DNA from 3 places in the Pseudomonas sp. LBUM1668 genome. Region 3 is predicted to be linked to each of the others. Evidence: riboswitches for the same ligand, from Rfam matches in the RefSeq annotation. Region 3 holds a riboswitch; each other region holds the start of a gene.
What was found. A riboswitch is a leader RNA that binds a small molecule or an ion and turns the genes downstream of it on or off. The one in region 3 is predicted to bind cobalamin.

Region 1 (6,363 bases), 910 kb from region 3:
ATCCAGACCCCCTTGTTGTTCGATTTCCCCTCACTCTTGCGCACCCGATTGATGGCCCACAGTTCAATCAGTAGAAGAACTGCCGCCAGTACGATCCACACGGTTTCGATATGCATTGGCTACCTCCTGATGGTCTTTCTTAGGTGGCTTGAGGTTCGGCGGGTTCATTTATTTTTCTGCAGCGCCTGGAATTGCTGCGCCAGGTGCAGCGCGACACGGCCGCTGCCCACCGTCGGCAGCAGGTGGGTGAAGGGGATGTCGATCAGGCGATTCTCACGCACGGCGCGCAAGCGCGATAACACCGGATCATTTTGCAGCAGCTGACGTTTGCGCCAGGCCGGCGACCATTCGGCGTCGGCCAGCAAGATGACGTCGGGATCGCTGATCAGCAGGGTTTCGCGATCTATGGTCACGCGATACTGGTTGACCTCGGCGAATAGATTGCGCGCCCCGGCAGCAGCGAGCAGGGTGGTCACGAAGCCGCGCCCGCCCTCTGAATCCAGCCCGTTGACCTCGCTGTCCAGATAGAACACCGACAGCGGTTTTTCGCTGCCGATCAGTGCGCGGGCGCGGGCCAGATCGGCGTCCATGGCGGCGCTCAGTTGCTGCGCTTTTTGCTGTTTGTGCAGCAGCGCACCGAGGGTCAGCAGGTCATTGCGCACAAGCCCGAAATAATCCAGCGAATGCCCCGCGCAAGCGGACTCCAGTAAATAGGAGGCCACGCCGTTGCGCGCCAGACCCGAGCGTGATGTCACGCCATCGCCGAACGCCGTGGCAAAGCCGCCGACCACCAGATCCGGTTTCTGCGCGTACAGCACTTCGCTGGATGGATAGCGCGGCGCGATCACCGGAACCCCGGCGTACTCGGTCTTTCGACTCCCGGTATGGGTGTCGTCCAGATAGGCAACGCCAACTAACGTCGGGCCTGCATCCAGGGCGATCAGCAGATCAGCTGCGTGCTGATTGAGTGCGATGATGCGCGATGGCGGTAATTGTGCAGCGCTCCAGGTTTCGCCGCAGTTTCGATAATTGTCAGCGAGTGCCGGTGATGTGCAAAGCAGGGCCATCAGGCATAACCCAAGCGTTCTCATGCGCGCTCCTTGATCAGTAAATCCTCGACCATCTCACCACCGACCAGGTGCACCTCGACCAGCCGTTGCACGTCGGCGTCGCTGTGCACGCCATACCAGCAGGTCTCGGGATACACCGTCAGAATCGGCCCCAGATTGCACGGGAACTGACAATGCGTGCGCGTCAGCAACACGCCGCCCGGGGTTTCGATGCGGTTGTGCGCCAGCAGGTGCCGGCGCAGGGTTTTCCATAACTGCAAAGCGCCGCGCTGGGTGCAGCGCGGGCCGGTGCAGAGGAACACGTGGCGCGCATGTTCGGGAACGTGCGACCAGTCCGGGTGCGTGTCGATGCCGTCGACCGTTTTGAAGTCAGCCATCAGAAGCGGTACGTGTAGCGTACTTCTGAGGTGAACGGCCGTCCGAGGTTGTCAACGTTGCTGGCGCGGCTGGTGACGAAATCGCGGTCGAAGAGGTTCTCTACCAGCAGGCTGACGCGGTGTTGACGGGCATTGTCGAGGTAGCGATAAGCATCGGCATCGATCACTGAATAGTGACCGTACTCGACCTGTTTCGAGCTGGTCACATCGCGGATATAGCGGATCGCGCCGCCGGCACCCCACATGCGATTTTCCGACTCGAAGCCTATGCGCGAACGGGCGAAGAAGCTCGGGATGTCATTGATGGTCACGCCGCTGCGCGACTCGGTGAGGTTGCGGGTCATGTCCGCTTGCAGGCTCCATTGCGCGTTGATCGCCAGTTTCGCGTCAGCCTCGAAACCGCGCATGCGCACCTGGCCCTCGCCGTTGACCCAGTGGCTATCGTCGAGGGTGATCAGGTCGTCGATCTTGCGTTTGAACACGGTGACGCTGGCACTGAACGCGCGATCGAGCAGCAGGCCCTTGTAGTCGAGGCCCAGTTCGGCGTTGCGGCTTTTTTCCGGTTTAAGGTTGCGGTTGCCGATCTCGTCGCCCGGTTCGTTGACGAACAATTGCTCGGCGTTCGGCAGTTTGTAGGCGCTGCCGTACTGACCGCGCAGTGCCCAGTTGTCGTTGAGATCGTAGAGCGAAGTGAGCATGCCGACCGTGGCGCTGTCGCCGCCGCCCATGGCTTCGTGACGAAAGCCGACGCTCGGGTGCCAGTCGGGCAGGGCGTCGATTTGCGGACGCAACTGGGTGTAGATCGCGTGGGCTTCGGCCTTGTCGTTGTCGATGATCAGCACATCGTCCTGGCCTTTGAACCATTGGTTGTCGGTGCCGAACACCAGCACATGACCGCCGGACGATTCAGCCTTGCCTTCGGCCTGCACACCCCAATCGGTAAAGCCCCAATAGTCGTTGTGGTTGATGGCTTTGGTGGCGCCGCCCTCGACATTATTGATGCGCGTGTAGCGGGTGTCCCAATCGTTGATATGGCCTTTGACGAAGTAGCTCAGACGTTCATTGAGATTTTGCTCGAAGGTCGCTGTGGCGATCTGTTGCACGCGGTCGTTGGTGGTTTTGTGGTTATCGACCGGGCGGGCGAAATCGAGGTTGGCGTCGGCATATTGGTAGAACAACTCCAGCCGCGAGTCGTCGCCAAACGATTGAATCGCCTTGCCACCGAACGTGGTGACTTCATAAGCACGGTTTTTCTCGGTGACGTTTTTCATGTCGCGGTTGCGATACGGCTGGTAACCGTCGGAGACGTTGTGGCTGACATACGCCAGCAAGCCCAGATCGCCGAAACCGTTGCTGAAGATGTTCTCGAGCCGGGCATCGCCGGTGGTGCCGCCGAAGGTGTCGAGGCCCATGTTCACCTCGCCCGAGGCCTTTCGACGCTGCGGCGAACGGGTGACGATGTTGATCACCCCCGACACCGCTTGCGTGCCGAACAACAGGCTCTGCCCACCCTTGAGCACCTCGATACGTTCGATGGCGTTGGCCGGCAAGGTGTCCAGGTACAAGCCGCCGTACAAGCGGTTGTTCAAGCGCACGCCGTCTAGCAGGATCAGCGTATCGTCGTTGCGCCCGCCCAGCAGGGAATAAGTACCGTAGTCGAACGGGCCGTTTTTCGGGGCGACGTAGAGGCCGGGAATGAACATCTGCATGACGCGACTGACATCCGCCGCGGGGCCGGCGCGCTCGATCTGTTCGCGGCTGACGATGTCCACTTTGCTGCCGTAATGCGCCATGTCGGCGACGGTGGTGGACTCCACCGACGGTGCGGAAACGATTTGCTGATTGAGTTCCAGTGGCGCGTCGTCAGCCAGCAGCAGCGGACTGAACAGGCAACCGAATAACAGGGATGGAGCAGAGGTGTTGAAAGGTCGAATCATTGTCTTCTCGAAAGGATCTTCGCAGAAGAGCATGCAGGAGAAGGCATCGCGCACACGCCGACACCGGCCCATGCCCGCCCACCGCAGGATTTTGCCAAACAGATATTTCGGGCCGGTCTCCGGGCTCACGCGTATCGATGCTTTCACCTTCCCATGGCCGTCTGGCCACAGTGGTGTGTCGAAAGCATCACGCGCATACCGTTGCGGGGGCAGCACCGGACTTGTTCAAAAAGAACGTACCGGTTTCCCGTTTCACCCCATGCACGGCGGCATGGGACACCTGAAACTGGACGGCATCTGAACACTCGAATGACCGTTCGTCAACGCCGCAGCTATTATCGGACGCTCAGTTCAGCCCCGCTGTAGAGCGGCAAACTGGTTGCTCAACCACGCATACAGTTGCGATACCGCGGGGGAGATTTGTTTGCGATGCGGGCACACCAGACTCAACGGCGAGGCCTCTCCCGCAAAGTCCGGCAGCAGCACAAGCAGGCGTCCTGCGCTCACGTCAGCGCTGACATCCAGCCAGGATTTGTTGGCGATACCTTCACCGTCCAGTGCCCAGCGCCGAACCACATCGGCGTCGTCGCTGAACAGCGGGCCAGAGACTTGAATCGTCTGTCCGGCCAGGCACCATTTGTCGTAGACCCGACCATTCTGCAGGTAGAGCAGGCAAGGATGATTCAACAAGTCGTCCGGCGTTTTCGGTTGCCCGTGGCGTTGCACATAGGCTGGAGATGCGACCAGCACCCGGTTATTCCAAGGCGCGAGTGGCAGAGCCACGTAGTTGGCGTCTTCGTTGGTACCGTATCGAATGGCGACGTCCACCGGGTCGCGAAACAGATCGGCTTTCTGGTCCGACAGCACAAGGCGCAGTGTCAGTTCCGGATGCTGACGACGGAACATCGTTAACCAAGGCAGCAGAATATTGCGCCCCAGATCAGACGGCGCAGTGACTTGCAGCACGCCGCGCAGCGTGGCGTTTTCACCCCGCAGGTTTTCCTCGCCTTGCTTCAGGGCTTCGAGCACGGCGTGGGCGGTGGGCAGGTATTGCTCACCTTCGGCAGTCAAACGCAGGCTGCGGGTGGTTCGCGCAAACAGGCGCACATCCAGTTCGCGCTCCAGGCGTTTGATGGCGGCGGCGACCTGCCCCGGCAACAAATCGGCCTCCAGCGCCGCGGCGGTAAAGCTGCCCAGCGCTGCGCTGCGGGTGAACAGGGCGAGATCATCGATACGGATCATTTTCTCTTCTGTAGTGAAAGTGTTGGCGCATTCTGCAGGTTTTTCTTTCTCCGTGGGAAGCCGAAGATGGTGGCACGTGAATGCTTCAACCCTTCAGACAGCGAGCCCCCATGAAAGCCATCACATTTGTACAACACGCCCTGCCCATTGAAGATCCGCAATCCTTGCAAGACATCGAGATGGCTACGCCAGTGCCCGGTCCGCGTGATCTGCTGGTCGAGGTACGGGCCGTTTCAGTCAACCCGGTCGACACCAAGGTGCGCGCAGGCACTTTCACCAAAGAACCGAAAATTCTCGGTTGGGATGCGGCTGGCATCGTCCGCGAAGTCGGTTCGCAAGTGACGCTGTTTCAACCGGGCGACGAAGTGTTTTACGCCGGCTCGATTATTCGCAGCGGTAGCTACAGCGAATTGCATTTGGTGGATGAGCGGATTGTCGGGCACAAGCCGCGTTCGTTGAGTGCTGCCGAGGCGGCGGCACTGCCGTTAACGTCGATCACGGCGTGGGAATTATTGTTCGACCGTCTCGGTGTCGCCGAGGCCAGCGGGGAGGGCAAATGCCTGTTGATCACCGGCGCGGCAGGTGGCGTCGGTTCGATGCTGGTGCAACTGGCTCGCCAGTTGACCCGACTCACGGTGATTGGCACCGCCTCGCGCCCGGAGACCGCTGGTTGGGTGAAGCAGTTGGGCGCCCATCACGTCATCGATCACAGCCAGCCACTGCTCGCTCAGTTGCAGGCCCTCGGGATTGCCGAAGTCGATTACGTCGCCAGCCTGACCCACACCGAACAGCACTTTCTACAGTTGATCGACGTGCTGCGACCACAGGGGCGTCTAGCGGTGATTGATGATCCCGAGAGCCTTGATGTCATGCCGCTCAAGCGTAAGTCATTGTCGCTGCATTGGGAGTTGATGTTCACCCGTTCGCTGTACGAAACGGCGGACATGATCGAGCAGCATCACCTGCTGAGCCGGGTCTCTGACCTGATTGATCTGGGGGTTTTGCAGACCACCGTCGGCGAGCACTTCGGCGCGATCAACGCCGCCAACATGCGCCGGGCCCATGCGCTGGTCGAGAGCGGCAAAGCCCGGGGCAAGATCGTTCTCGAAGGTTTTTGATAATCGTCACTTGAATCGTCAGACGGGCTCCATAAAGGGCCTGTCAGGAGCACTTTATGCGTATGAAAAAACTCTCCGCGGTTATCGCCTTGTTATCGGCTGCCGCGTTTGGTGCGCCGTTCGCCCATGCCATCAACGCTGTCGCCTTGCCGGCGGACGCACCCACCGATCGATCCTTCGGCAAGCTTGAACAAGTGCATGCGTTCTACGATGCGATGCCCACCGGGGTGACCGTCAGCGAGACCGGGCGGGTCTTCGTCAACTTTCCGCGCTGGGGCGACAACGTGCCGTTCACCGTGGGCGAGATCCGCGACGGCAAAGTGGTGGCCTATCCGAACGCCGCGATCAACACGGAAAACCCCAACGACCCAAGCGACGGATTAATCAGTGTGCAAAGTGTGGTGGCCGATGGTCAGGGGCGTGTCTGGCTGCTCGACACAGCAGCGCCGGGCTTCGCTGACCCCAAGCCGCGAGGAGCGAAACTGGTCGCGATAGACCTTGCCAGCAACAAAGTCGTCAAGCGGCTGGTGTTCCCGGACAACGTCATGTTGCCCAGCACATATGTCAACGACATGCGTTTCGACTTTCGCAACGGCGCCGAGGGCACCGTGTATCTGAC
Region 2 (6,363 bases), 1.6 Mb from region 3:
CCGCTTACATCGATTCGTTCAGCGAAGCGTTTCTCGATGACGCCGTTGTCGATTACGCCACCGACCGCATGGGCGGCCAACTGACCATCAAGGCGCCAAACGCCAAAGTACCGATGGTCAACGCCGAAAGCCCGGTCAACGAGCGCATCAACTATTACCTGCAAACCGAAATCAACCCGGGGCTGGCCAGCCACGGCGGTCAGGTCAGCCTGATCGATGTGGTTGAAGACGGCATCGCTGTTTTGCAGTTCGGTGGTGGTTGCCAAGGCTGCGGCCAGGCAGACGTGACCCTGAAGGAAGGCATCGAGCGCACGTTGCTTGAGCGTATTCCCGAGCTCAAAGGTGTTCGCGACGTGACCGACCATACGCAGAAAGAAAACGCCTACTACTGAGTACGGCGTTCACTGCGATTGCGACGACGCATTTTTCCCGTGATGAATGCGTTGTCTGGAGTACAAGATCAAAAGATCGCAGCCTTCGGCAGCTCCTACAGGGAAATGTATTCCAATGTAGGAGCTGCCGAAGGCTGCGATCTTTTGATTTTCAGGGTCTGTAAAGATGCGCATGCCCGGCGCGGTACAGCGATGACTCGCTGAACACCTCACTCCCCAAGACCCGCCCAACCAGAATCAACGCCGTACGCCGAAACCCTTTGGCGGCGACTTTCTCGGCGATATCCGCCAGCGTTCCCACCACCCAGTCCTGATCCGGCCATGTCGCGCGATGAATCACCGCGATCGGGCAATCCGCGCCGTAATGCGGCAGCAGTTCAGTCAGGATCTTTTCCAGATGATTGACCCCCAGATGAATCGCCATCGTCGCGCCATGCTGCGCCAGACTGCCCAGCTCTTCGCCGGCGGGCATTGCCGTCTTGTCGGCATAACGGGTCAGGATCACGCTTTGCGATACGTCAGGCAGCGTGAGTTCTGCGCCCAACAACGCCGCGCATGCCGCGGTCGCCGTCACTCCGGGGATGATTTCAAACGGGATATCGAGTTCACGCAGATAGCGGATCTGCTCGCCAATCGCGCCATAGAGACTCGGATCCCCCGAATGCACCCGCGCCACATCCTGGCCCTTGGCGTGCGCGGTTTTGATCAGCTCGATGATCTGTTCCAGATGCAATTCAGCGCTGTTGACCAGTGTCTCTGCCTGATGACCTTCGAGCACCGCCGCGGGTACCAGCGAACCTGCGTAGATGATCACCGGGCAACTGCGTATCAGTCGCTGGCCTTTGACGGTGATCAATTCCGGGTCGCCGGGGCCGGCGCCGATGAAGTAAACGGTCATCGTAGAATCCTTGGGAAATAGGCGCGGCAACGCTTCAGATGAAGATTGCTCATGATGAATGGCGGGGATTATCGGGAATTTACGCGGCGCCGGCCAATGCCAGCGTTGCCTGAGCGTATTTTTGTCGGGAAATCAGCAGCTTTGCCGGTGCCTGAATCAGCTGTTCGGCGAGTGCCAGTGCGGCGCTTTCCGCTACGCCATAACAACCGGTGCGCTCGAAGGCAATCTGCGAATGGTGGCTGAGTCGCTGTGCATAGCTGGCCAATTCTTCACTGCTGAAATACAGCAGCGGCAGGGCCAGTTGATTCGCGAGTTCCTGCAAGCCGGGTTCATCGCGCTTCAAGTCGATACTGGCCAAAGCCTTCACGGCATGCAGTTCTATGCGATTGGCTTGCAAGGCTTGATCGAGTAACGCGCGCAGCGTGCTCGCAGGGCAGCCGCGCTGGCAGCCCAGACCGACCACGAAAGTCGGCGCTGCGCTGTCAGTCGTCATGCGTGGTATTGACCATCGATCTTGCGGCGGAACAACCAGGCGCTGATCAGGCCCAAGGCCAGCCAGAACGCTACGTTGGTCAATTGCGAAGCGATTTTGAACTGCGCTTCCAGTGCTTCTGGCGCGAGCATCGAATGCACTTCCGGTTGCGGTGCGCCGATCACGTGCGGTACAGCGAGGATGGCCACACCGAGGATTTTCATCAACCAATGACGGCTGAACGCAATCAACGCCAGACCGGCAGCGGTTGAAGCGGCAGTGCTGATCCACCACAACTGCCGCGAAGCCAGATCCGCCGCGGCAGTGCCCGGCAGTTCAGGCGGCAAGCCCAGGGTCGGTGCGAGGACGAACGTCGCGTAACCGGCCAGCCCCCACAGCAGACCCTGCGAGGTTTTGGTCGGCGCGCGCAGGGTGTAGAGACCGGCCAGCATCAAGGCAAAACCCACGGCCACCACCAGATTGCCACCCGTGGTCGAAAGCACGCGCTGCCAGCCGTCTTCCGGCTCCCAGGCTTCGGCATCATGGGTGTGCGCAGCGGTGCCGGCGGCGTGTTCGTGAACCGCGGCAACAGGCTCGGATTTTTCATAGGTTTCGGCTTGAAGAATCAGCGGCGACACCCAGAAACTTTGCAGCAGCGTGAGCAGCAGGGCGGCCAGCAGGCCGGTGAAACCTGCGGTTTGCGCAATTCGCTTGATCATGTCGGCAGGTCTCAGTGGCACGGGAACGCGGCGCTGTGGCGGGTATCGTGAGCCGCATTGTGCACGGCTTCAATGTGCGAGAAACCGGCGAAATAGACGAGGCTTGCACCCAGGATCGACGCGAAAACAGCGGCGGTCAGGCGTTGGCTCAGGGTGGTGGTGCTGGAGATTTTGTCCGTGTTACTGCCGGTGCTGGTGATGATCGACATGGCGCGTCCCTCTGGAATGTCAGGGGTGGACAAGAGCGCATGAAAACCCCTGCGGCGCGGGCACGCAGAGGTTCAAACAGCGCCCGCCCACCGCGGGTTTGTTATGTTCAGCACGCCAATTGCGCGCTGTGTGTTGCGGGCCGGTCTCCGGGCTCACGAGGGGTTGGCGTCTGGCCGACCTGCAAGCGTCACCTTCCCATGCCGCAATGGCACAGTGGATCTGACGCTTCGCTCGCTTACCGTTGCGGGGGCAGCACCGGACTGACATGGCTCTGAGTAAAGCACATGATTCACCGGTTTCCCGTTTCACCCTGTGAAGGGCACCCGTAACAAGTTGTGTAGGAGAGCATGGTGTGGGGTTTTTAGTCAATTTGCTTTGGGGGCTTATCCGTTGCTGCGGGTGTGGCTTCTTATGGTTCCGCCCTTACGGCGGGTCACTTTTTCCAGACGCCGAAAAAGTAACCAAAAAGGCTTGCTCCTACGTCCGGCCCGCTCGCTAAAGCTCGGGGTTCCTTCGCTCCGGAATCCATCCGGGGCATCGATTCCGGTTTGCTTCGCTGCACCTCCTTTCGATGTCCTCCCCGGATGAATCCCTCCACTCAGCCTCCCGACGTCGCCCGCGGATCAAGATCAAAAGCTGCACTCGAGCTAACGCTCATTGTGTTGAGTGGGGGAGGAGCGTGCGGTTGGCTTTGGTTTTGTGTTGGGTTTGCCCTCGTCCCAGCCCACTACCGAGGGAGAGGGGGGGCCGACTTTTGGGCTTTTCGGAATCGGTGTTCGACTCGGTGTTTCACGTCGGTGTACTTCTCCCAAACACCTCGATCAGTCCCCTCTCCCTCTGGAAGACGGGTAGGGTGAGGGGCTTTTGATCTGGCTTTTGATCTGGCTTTTGATCTGGCTTTTGATCTGGCTTTTGATGTTGCTCTTGCTCTTAGCCCCCTTCGGCAGGCCGAGCGAAGGTGTTCATTCGGGGGGTAGGCGCGTAGCGCCGTGCGGCGAAGCCGCATACATCGAGAGGAGGTGCAGCGCAGCAAACCGTAGGCGATGCCCCCGAATGGACACCGTAGCGAGGGAACACTGAGCCTCAGCGAAGTGCCGTACGCCGGGGGAAAGCCTTTTGGGTTACCTTTTCGGCGTTTGGAAAAGGTGACCCGCCGTAAGGGCGGAACCCTAAGTAGCCATCACCGCAGCAACGGATATGCCCTCTATCCAAACATTGACCCGCCCCCACACCATGCGTAGCCTTGCGCCTTCGAGGTTCTTCGGCATTGCCGAAGCTAAGAAGGGAACGCGGTCAATGCCGCGGCTGCCCCCGCAACTGTGAACGGTGATGTTCGCTGCCACGCCACTGCAAGCTCAATCCACAGAGCCCGCGGGAAGGCGCAGTGAATCCAGGCCCAGCGCCTGAACACCGTCAGCCAGGAGACCTGCCTCGTCACAGATTCTCAATTTCAACCGGGCGGGGTGATCCGGTGGCGAACTCTCCAGGCACGCACGCGCGGTGCCGGTTCTCGTCCCGTATGCCCGCCACTTTGCCAAAGGGCATACCGATGAAAACACTGGCCAAACTCCCTGTCACCATCGTCACCGGCTTCCTCGGCTCGGGCAAAACCACATTGCTGCGGCACATGCTCGACAACGCTCAGGGCCGCCGTATCGCGGTGATCGTCAACGAGTTTGGCGAGTTGGGCATCGACGGTGAAATCCTCAAGCAATGCACCATCGGCTGCTCCGAAGAAGAAGCTGTGGGCCGCGTTTATGAGCTGGCCAACGGCTGCCTGTGCTGCACGGTGCAGGAAGAGTTTTTCCCGGTAATGCGCGAGCTTGTTGCCCGTCGCGGTGACCTCGACCACATCCTCATTGAAACCTCTGGCCTGGCCTTGCCAAAACCGCTGGTACAAGCCTTCCAGTGGCCGGAAATCCGCAGCGCTTGCACGGTTGACGCGGTGATCACCGTGGTCGACAGCCCGGCCGTGGCCGCTGGCACCTTCGCCGCGTTCCCGGATCAGGTCGATGCCCAGCGCAAACTCGACCCGAACCTGGATCACGAATCGCCGCTGCACGAGCTCTTCGCCGACCAACTGGCCAGCGCCGACCTCGTCATCCTTAACAAATCTGACCTGATCAGCCCTGAAGACCTGGCGCGCGTACGTCTTGAAGTCGCCGAAGAACTGCCGCCAGCGGTGAAGATCATCGAAGCCAGCAGTGGTCGTGTGCCGCTGGACGTGCTGATCGGCCTTGGCGCCGGTTCCGAAGAACACATAGACAGCCGTCACAGCCATCACGACCATCACCACGACGGTGATGACGATCACGATGACCACGATCACGACGCCTTCGATTCGATCTCCATCGAACTGCCGCAAGCCGACGAAAGCCTGCTGCTCGACGCGCTGACGCAACTGGTGGTCAAGCACGGCATCCTGCGTGTGAAGGGCTTTGCGGCGATCCCGAACAAGCCGATGCGTTTGCTGATTCAAGGCGTGGGCACGCGTTTCGACAAGCATTTCGACCGTCAGTGGGGCGCCGATGAAGCGCGCGTCACGCGTCTGGTGTTGATCGGTCAGGAGCTCGACGCCGCGCAACTCGAAGCGCAACTGCGCGCTGCGCTCAGCGTTTAACCCATGCACCTGCTCAGGACCCAGCCCGGCGGTTTCGTCTCGGATGACAACATCGCGGACCTGGGGCAAACCCCGGCCGAACTGGTAATCCTGTGCAGCGGCGATTCCAGCCTGGCGCTGCTCGCCGAAGCTGCGCAGCAACTGCCCGAGGATTATCCGAGCCTGCGCCTGGCCAATCCCATGCAGGTGCAGAATCACGCTTCGGTCGATCTCTACGTCGATGAAGTGCTGCGCCACGCCAAAGTCATTCTGATCTCGCTGCACGGCGGCATCGCTTATTGGCGCTACGGCATCGAGCGTTTGATTGAGTTGTCCGAGCGTGGCGTGCAGGTGATTCTGGTGCCGGGTGATGATCGCCCCGATCCGGAACTCAGTGACCTGAGCACCGTCAACGCCGAAGATCGTGACCGGCTCTGGCAGTTCCTGCGTCAGGGCGGCATGGGCAACGCCGTGGATTTCTTTCATTGCCTGGCCAGCCGTTGGCTCGCCCGCGATTACCCGTGGGGCGAACCGCAAACCCTGCCGCGCACGGCGATTTACCATCCGCACAAAACCAGCGCCGCACTGAGTGACTGGCAGGCCGATTGGCGGCCCGATCAACCGGTGGCGGCGGTGCTGTTTTACCGCTCGCATTTGCAAGCGGCGAACACCGCGTTCATCGATGTTTTCTGCCAGCGCTTGCAAGCGGCGGGGCTGAACCCTTTGCCGTTAGCGGTGGCGAGTCTGAAAGAACCCGGCTGCCTGTCGGTGGTCGAGGATTGGCTGGATGAAGTCGAGGCGGGGGTGATTCTCAACACCACCGGTTTTGCCCAGTCGAGTCCCGAAGCGCCGCACTTGCGGCCGTTTCGCCGCAACATCCCGGTGATTCAGGCGATCTGCGCTCAGGACAACGAGCCCGGTTGGCGCGACAGCGAGCAGGGCCTCGGCCCGCGGGATCTGGCAATGCACATTGCCTTGCCGGAACTCGACGGACGCATCATCAGCCGCCCGATCAGCTTCAAGGATCTGGCCTGGCGCAGCGAGCGCAGTCAGTCAGATGTGGTCTGCTATCG
Region 3 (6,363 bases):
GCAGCCTTGCGCAGTCGGCCACCGTGCTCAAGCATAGAATTCAGCCCCCACGCAGAGAATCAGCAGCCATAACCATACCCCGCGCTGGACCAATTGCCAGCCACGGTCGATTGAATCGGCATCGGCAGGTAAGCCCTCGCCGAGTTGCGGACGTTCATGCAGTTCGCCGTGATAGATCGCCGGGCCGCCCAGCTCCACACCCAGCGCACCGGCACCCGCCGCCATTACCGGGCCGGCGTTGGGGCTGTCCCATTTTGGCGCCTGTGTACGCCAGCACTTCAAGGCCAGTCGGGTTTTGCCCAGCAGCGCGTAGGTCAACGCCACAAGGCGCGCGGGAATGTAATTGAGGACGTCGTCGATTTTTGCCGCACACCAGCCAAATCGCTCGAAACGTTCGTTGCGATAACCCCACATCGCATCAAGCGTGTTGCTCAAGCGATAAAGCACCACGCCCGGCGCGCCGGCCACGGCAAACCAGAACAACGCGGCAAACACCGCATCGCTGCCGTTTTCCAGCACCGACTCGGTGGCGGCACGGGCAACCGCCGTGCTGTCGAGTTCGCTGGTCTGGCGGCTGACCAGATAGCCGACACGCTTGCGCGCCTCATCCAGATCATCGGCGCGCAACGCCTTGGCCACGGGCTCGACATGCTCGCCGAGGCTGCGCATGCCGAGAGCGCAATACAGCGCGAGAATCTCGACGATCCAGCCAACATACGGCGCCCAGGAAAATGCGGTGGCGAGCAACGTCAGCGGCAGCACCGCGATCACCCACGCGGTGACGCCATGACTGCGCCAGCCGCGCCCCCCGGCGTTGAAACGTTGCTCGATGCGCCCGGCAAAATTGCCGAACGCCACCAGCGGATGCCAGCGTTTCGGTTCACCCAGCAGCGCATCCAGCGCAACCGCGGCGACACTCAACAACGCCACACTCATTGACTCACTCCCCAATAATTTTCGTACAGCAACTCATTGAGCGGACGCGCCTGCGCCCACCCTTCGAGTACCAGCATCGGCGCCGGATAGAATTCCTTGACCGGGCCCAGGCACAAAACGGCCAGAGGTTTGGCGCCTTCCGGCAGTTTCAACAGATCGGCCAGCGCCTGCGGCTCGAACAGCGAGACCCAGCCCATGCCCAGACCTTCGGCGCGGGACGCCAGCCACAGGTTCTGGATCGCACAGGACAGCGAGGCCATGTCCATTTCCGGCAACGTGCGGCGACCGAAGATGTGTTTTTCGCGATCGTCCATCAACGCGGCGACCAATACTTCGGCGCAATCATTGATGCCTTCGACCTTGAGGGTCATGAACTCATCACTGCGTTCGCCGAGGGCTTCGGCGGTGCGGATACGTTCTTCTTCAACGAGGTTCTGGATTTGCCCGCGCAGGGCTCGGTCGCTGATACGAATAAAGCGCCACGGCTGCATCAGGCCGACGCTCGGGGCCTGATGCGCGGCTTCGAGCAGGCGGCGCAGCAGCTCGGGCGCGACGGTGCCACCGGTGAAGTGGCGCATGTCGCGGCGTTCGGCGATGGCTTTGTAGACCGCTGCGCGTTCGGCTTCGGAGAATGCGTTGTCTGTCATGGCCCCATCGCTGGCAAGCCAGCTCCCACAGGGGATCGGGTTTCTTCAGGCATTCCACCGCTCCCTTTTGGAGCTGGCTTGCCAGTTACCCCATGGGATTGCGATTCTTCAGGCACTACACCGCCCACTGTGGGAGCTGGCTTGCCAGCGATGGCGGCCTCAAGTTGAGGCGCAAACAGTGCAGCGATAGCCTCAGGATTCGACGGAAAATAAAAGTGCACATAAGAAGCCGTCATCCGCCCTTCCCTGTAAACCGCCTCAGCCCCACGCCCGCCATTCGGACTCAGCCCGCGAGCAATCGGGGTCAATTCAGTCGTCGTCAGGGAGTGATGATACGTGTGCCCGCGCAGCGAGCCCTCCGGCAGATCAACCGCTTGCAGCGCCAACGCCGCCAGACGCTTTTGCATGACCGCATCGCCCTTAAGCAAACCGACCAGTTCGGCGCAGGTGCCTTCAACGTCAGTCAGCGAATCAAGCAGATAAAGCATGCCGCCACACTCGGCCAGCAATGGTTTGCCCGCCGCATGGTGCGCGCGGATCGCGTCGAGCATCGCAGTGTTCTGCGACAACGCCACGTGGTGCAATTCCGGGTAGCCGCCCGGCAGATACAGACTGTCCGCCTCAGGCAATTGCGTGTCGCGGATCGGCGAGAAGAAGCTCAACTCGGCACCCATCGCCCGCAGCAAATCGAGGCTGGCGCCGTAGGTGAAGGCAAACGCCTCATCATGGGCGATAGCGATTCGCACACCTTGCAATAGCGGTTCGGCAGCGATCACTTCCGGCGCCGCGAACTCCACGGCCGGTGGCAGCGCTACCTCGCAACTGCTGGCAATCGCTTCGGCGGCGGCGTCGAGGCGAATATCCAGGTCGTTCAGTTCGCTGGCCTGCACCAGACCTAGATGACGGCTGGGCAACTCGATCCCGGTCTCGCGGGACAGCGCGCCGTACCAACGCAAACCCTCGGTGAGGCTGCCTTCAAGCAGTTGCGCGTGACGCAAAGTGCCGACGCGATTGGCCAGCACGCCCGCAAACGGCAAGTCCGGCTGATAACGCGCCAGGCCCAGCGCCAATGCGCCAAAGGTCTGCGCCATCGCGGTGCCGTCGATCACACCGAGTACCGGCACGCCGAAATGCCGCGCCAGGTCAGCGCTCGACGGTGTGCCGTCAAACAGGCCCATCACGCCTTCGATCAAAATCAGATCGGCTTCGGCGGCGGCTTCCCACAACAGACGACGACTTTCCTGCTCGCCGACCATCCACATGTCCAATTGATAAACCGGCGCTCCGCTGGCGCGCTCGAGAATCATTGGGTCGAGGAAATCCGGGCCGCACTTGAACACGCGCACCTTGCGCCCCTGATTGCGATGCAAACGAGCGAGCGCGGCGGTGACGGTGGTCTTGCCCTGACCGGAGGCCGGCGCGGCGATCAGTACCGCCGGGCAGTGACGTGGCTGATTCAAAGTTCGACGCCTTTCTGCGCTTTGATACCAGCCTGGAAGGCGTGTTTGAGCATGCCCATTTCGGTGACCGTGTCGCCCATCTCAATCATTTCCGGCTTGGCCCCGCGACCCGTGACGATCACGTGCTGCATCGGCGGACGCGCCTGCAAATCGCTCAGCACCTGATCGAGATCGAGGTAGCCGTGCTTGAGGGCGATGTTCAATTCATCGAGCACCACCAGACCGATCGACGGATCACGCAGCAACTCGCGCGACACCGCCCATGCAGCTTCGGCGGCGGCGATGTCGCGTTGGCGATCCTGGGTTTCCCAGGTGAAGCCCTCGCCCATCACATGAAAACGCACCTGCTCGGGAAAGCGGCGGAAGAACAGCTCTTCACCGGTGCTGTTACGGCCCTTGATGAACTGCACCACGCCGCACTGCATGCCGTGGCCCATTGCGCGGGCGAGCATGCCAAACGCCGAGCTGCTTTTGCCTTTGCCGTTGCCGGTCAGCACCAGCACCAGGCCGCACTCGTCGGGCGAGTTGGCGATGCGTTCATCGATCACGGCTTTTTTGCGCTGCATACGCGCCAGATGGCGTTCGTCACGCTCGGGGGAATCAGTCATGGGGGAGCTCTCCGTTGAGGCTGGATAACGGCGGGCAGGCACAAGAATAGACGGCAAAAAGCCTGGCATCGCCCACCGTGATGCCGCTGGATGGATCAGGCCGGTCTCCGGGCTCATGAGCGGCGTTCGCCTGACTGCGCGCCTTCCCGCTGTTAAGCAGTGGCACAAGACGCAGTTTTCACTCATTTACCGTTGCGGGGGCAGCGCCGGGATCGTGGTTGTTCTTCGCTTGAAGACAACCCTCACCGGCTTCCCTGTTTCACTCTGTCGACGCAGGTCACAGAGCACCTGAAACAAGCCGCGAAGGTTAGAGGGTTGGGGGTGGAGCGTCAATTAAAGAGGGGGTCATCGGGCGAATAACTGCCGCCGATCAATTATCCGACGCCAATCTTGTGCCACGCTGAAACAAATGATATCAAAGAGCCATGCTTTTGCCGCAAAAGCACACCACAACAATAAGGATGATTACGATGCAAGGCATGATCATCAGCAATCCGCGCCTGGAATTCCTGCGCCCGGTGCTAGAACGCTGGTTTGACTGTATCGACCGCTACAACGCCGTGCGCGGCGACAGTGACACGCCCTACTGGCATGACGAGAAAGCCAATCTCGGATTGCTCTGTGCGGCCGCCTGGATGGCGGAGTTGGTGACGTTGCGCGACACCGCCACCCGCAAGCAGAACGAGGAAGGCGAGCGCAACGCCCGCGCCGATCTGTTCCTGGCGGGTGCCGAAGACCGCGCTTTTATCCAGGCCACGCAACGCTGGCCACGCGTCAACAACCTCAACCTGACTCAACCCCTGCTGGATATCACCAACGACGCCAAACGCCTCAGCTACGCCAGCGACCTCAAACTCGGCTGCCTGTTTGTCGCCCCGCAAAAAGCCCAGCACAGCGCCAGCCCGGAAGAATTGCAGGACATGGTCGACGACCTGCAAAAGGAACACACCTGCGCCGTCGCCTGGTATTTCCCCTACGCCTATCGCAAATTGCGCAATGAAGCCGGCAACTATCACCCGGGCATTGCCGTGCTGTTCAAAGAAGCCCGCGGCTGAGCAGTTGAACCATCGGGCTTGCGCGCTCCTCTATGACTAGGAATGCATTCATAGGGAAGATCAGCAATGCGCAAGCCCCAGCTCGTTTTCGTCATCGCCCTCGCCGGAGGGCTCGCCGCCTGTGGTGAATCGTCCAGCCTGCAGGTCATCGACGGCACCGGCCCGTCACCGAAACTGCCCGAACCTAACAAAACCCTGATCCCGACGGTGAATATCGCCCCGGCGGTCGGCTGGCCCGCGGGCGGTAAACCGACCGCTGCGGCAGGCACACAAGTCGCCGCGTTTGCCGAAGGCCTCGATCATCCGCGCTGGCTCTATGTGTTGCCCAATGGCGATGTACTGGTAGCAGAAACCAACGCACCGCCCAAACCTGATGACAGCAAAGGCGTGCGCGGCTGGGTCATGGAAAAAGTCATGGGCAAGGCCGGCGCCGGCGTACCAAGCCCCAATCGCATTACTCTACTGCGCGATGCCGACCATGATGGCGTGGCCGAAACGCGCACGGTATTCCTGCAGAATCTCAATTCACCGTTCGGTATGACACTGGTCGGCAACGACCTGTACGTCGCCGACACCGATCGCCTGCTGCGCTTCAACTACGAACCCGGCGCGACCGAAATCAAGACGCAGCCGATCAAGGTTGTCGATCTGCCTGGCGGCACGCTCAACCATCACTGGACCAAGAACGTCATCGCCAGCAAGGACGGCAGCAAGCTGTACGTCACAGTCGGCTCGAACAGTAATGTCGGCGAAAACGGTCTGGATAAAGAGGAAGGCCGCGCAGCGATCTGGGAAGTGGACCGCGCAACCGGCAATCACCGCATCTTCGCATCGGGCATCCGCAACCCCAACGGCCTCGCGTGGGAGCCCACCAGTGGCGCGTTGTGGACCGCGGTCAACGAGCGCGACGAAATCGGCAGCGATCTGGTGCCGGACTACATCACCTCGGTCAAGGACGGTGGCTTCTATGGTTGGCCGTTCAGTTATTACGGCCAGCACGTCGATGTGCGCGTCGAACCGCAGAACCCCGACCTGGTCGCCAAAGCCATTGCGCCGGACTACGCCGTTGGCCCGCACACCGCTTCGCTGGGTCTGACGTTCGCCGAGGGCAACAAGCTGCCAGCGCAATTCAAGGAAGGCGCATTCATCGGCCAGCACGGCTCCTGGAACCGCAAGCCGCACAGTGGTTATAAAGTGATTTTCGTACCCTTCGCGGCAGGCAAACCGACGGGCCAGCCGGTGGATGTGCTGAGCGGTTTCCTCGACAAGGACGAGAACGCACTGGGTCGCCCGGTGGGCGTGGTGATCGACCAGCAAGGTGACTTGCTGGTGGCTGATGATGTGGGGAACAAGGTGTGGCGGGTGTCTTCAGCGAAGTAAATACACTAACGCTGCACACATCACCTGTGGGAGCGGGCTTGCCCGCGATGAGGCCTCTTCAGCCAGAGCATTCTTTGACTGATCCACCGCCATCGCGGGCAAGCCCGCTCCCACAGGGATCAGCGTCGACCTCAATTACGGGTTACGCGCCAGATGCTCCGGCTGCAACACCCGCTTCGCACTCAGATAAGCCTTCTGCCAATAAGCCTTGGACAGGCTGTCGAGCTTCACCGTGCCGCCGGTTGCCGGCGCATGTACGAAGCGCCCTTCCCCGACA

Region 1: it holds a riboswitch for cobalamin, as region 3 does, so the genes downstream of both, ACA061_RS12075 (TonB-dependent receptor plug domain-containing protein) here and cobO (cob(I)yrinic acid a,c-diamide adenosyltransferase) in region 3, are expected to answer to the same signal.
Region 2: it holds a riboswitch for cobalamin, as region 3 does, so the genes downstream of both, cobW (cobalamin biosynthesis protein CobW) here and cobO (cob(I)yrinic acid a,c-diamide adenosyltransferase) in region 3, are expected to answer to the same signal.

Annotation. Positions count from the first base shown of each region.
Region 1 covers NZ_CP166787.1:2,667,275-2,673,637, forward strand. Annotated here, with positions in the region: gene ACA061_RS12060 (PLDc N-terminal domain-containing protein) at 1-116, opposite strand, end outside; gene ACA061_RS12065 (ABC transporter substrate-binding protein) at 165-1,091, opposite strand; gene ACA061_RS12070 ((2Fe-2S) ferredoxin domain-containing protein) at 1,088-1,447, opposite strand; gene ACA061_RS12075 (TonB-dependent receptor plug domain-containing protein) at 1,447-3,384, opposite strand; cobalamin riboswitch at 3,478-3,683, opposite strand; gene ACA061_RS12080 (LysR family transcriptional regulator) at 3,736-4,626, opposite strand; gene ACA061_RS12085 (zinc-binding alcohol dehydrogenase family protein) at 4,737-5,744, shown strand; gene ACA061_RS12090 (L-dopachrome tautomerase-related protein) at 5,807-6,363, shown strand, end outside.
Region 2 covers NZ_CP166787.1:3,306,933-3,313,295, reverse strand. Annotated here, with positions in the region: gene nfuA (Fe-S biogenesis protein NfuA) at 1-392, shown strand, start outside; gene cobM (precorrin-4 C(11)-methyltransferase) at 544-1,290, opposite strand; gene ACA061_RS14820 (cobalamin biosynthesis protein) at 1,370-1,783, opposite strand; gene ACA061_RS14815 (CbtA family protein) at 1,780-2,481, opposite strand; gene ACA061_RS14810 (CbtB domain-containing protein) at 2,493-2,690, opposite strand; cobalamin riboswitch at 2,812-3,033, opposite strand; cobalamin riboswitch at 3,929-4,139, shown strand; gene cobW (cobalamin biosynthesis protein CobW) at 4,241-5,311, shown strand; gene cobN (cobaltochelatase subunit CobN) at 5,315-6,363, shown strand, end outside.
Region 3 covers NZ_CP166787.1:1,756,726-1,763,088, reverse strand. Annotated here, with positions in the region: gene cobD (threonine-phosphate decarboxylase CobD) at 1-35, opposite strand, end outside; gene cbiB (adenosylcobinamide-phosphate synthase CbiB) at 28-936, opposite strand; gene bluB (5,6-dimethylbenzimidazole synthase) at 933-1,583, opposite strand; gene ACA061_RS07905 (cobyrinic acid a,c-diamide synthase CobB) at 1,580-3,043, opposite strand; gene cobO (cob(I)yrinic acid a,c-diamide adenosyltransferase) at 3,040-3,651, opposite strand; cobalamin riboswitch at 3,733-3,958, opposite strand; gene ACA061_RS07895 (hypothetical protein) at 4,122-4,706, shown strand; gene ACA061_RS07890 (PQQ-dependent sugar dehydrogenase) at 4,773-6,086, shown strand; gene ACA061_RS07885 (C40 family peptidase) at 6,222-6,363, opposite strand, start outside.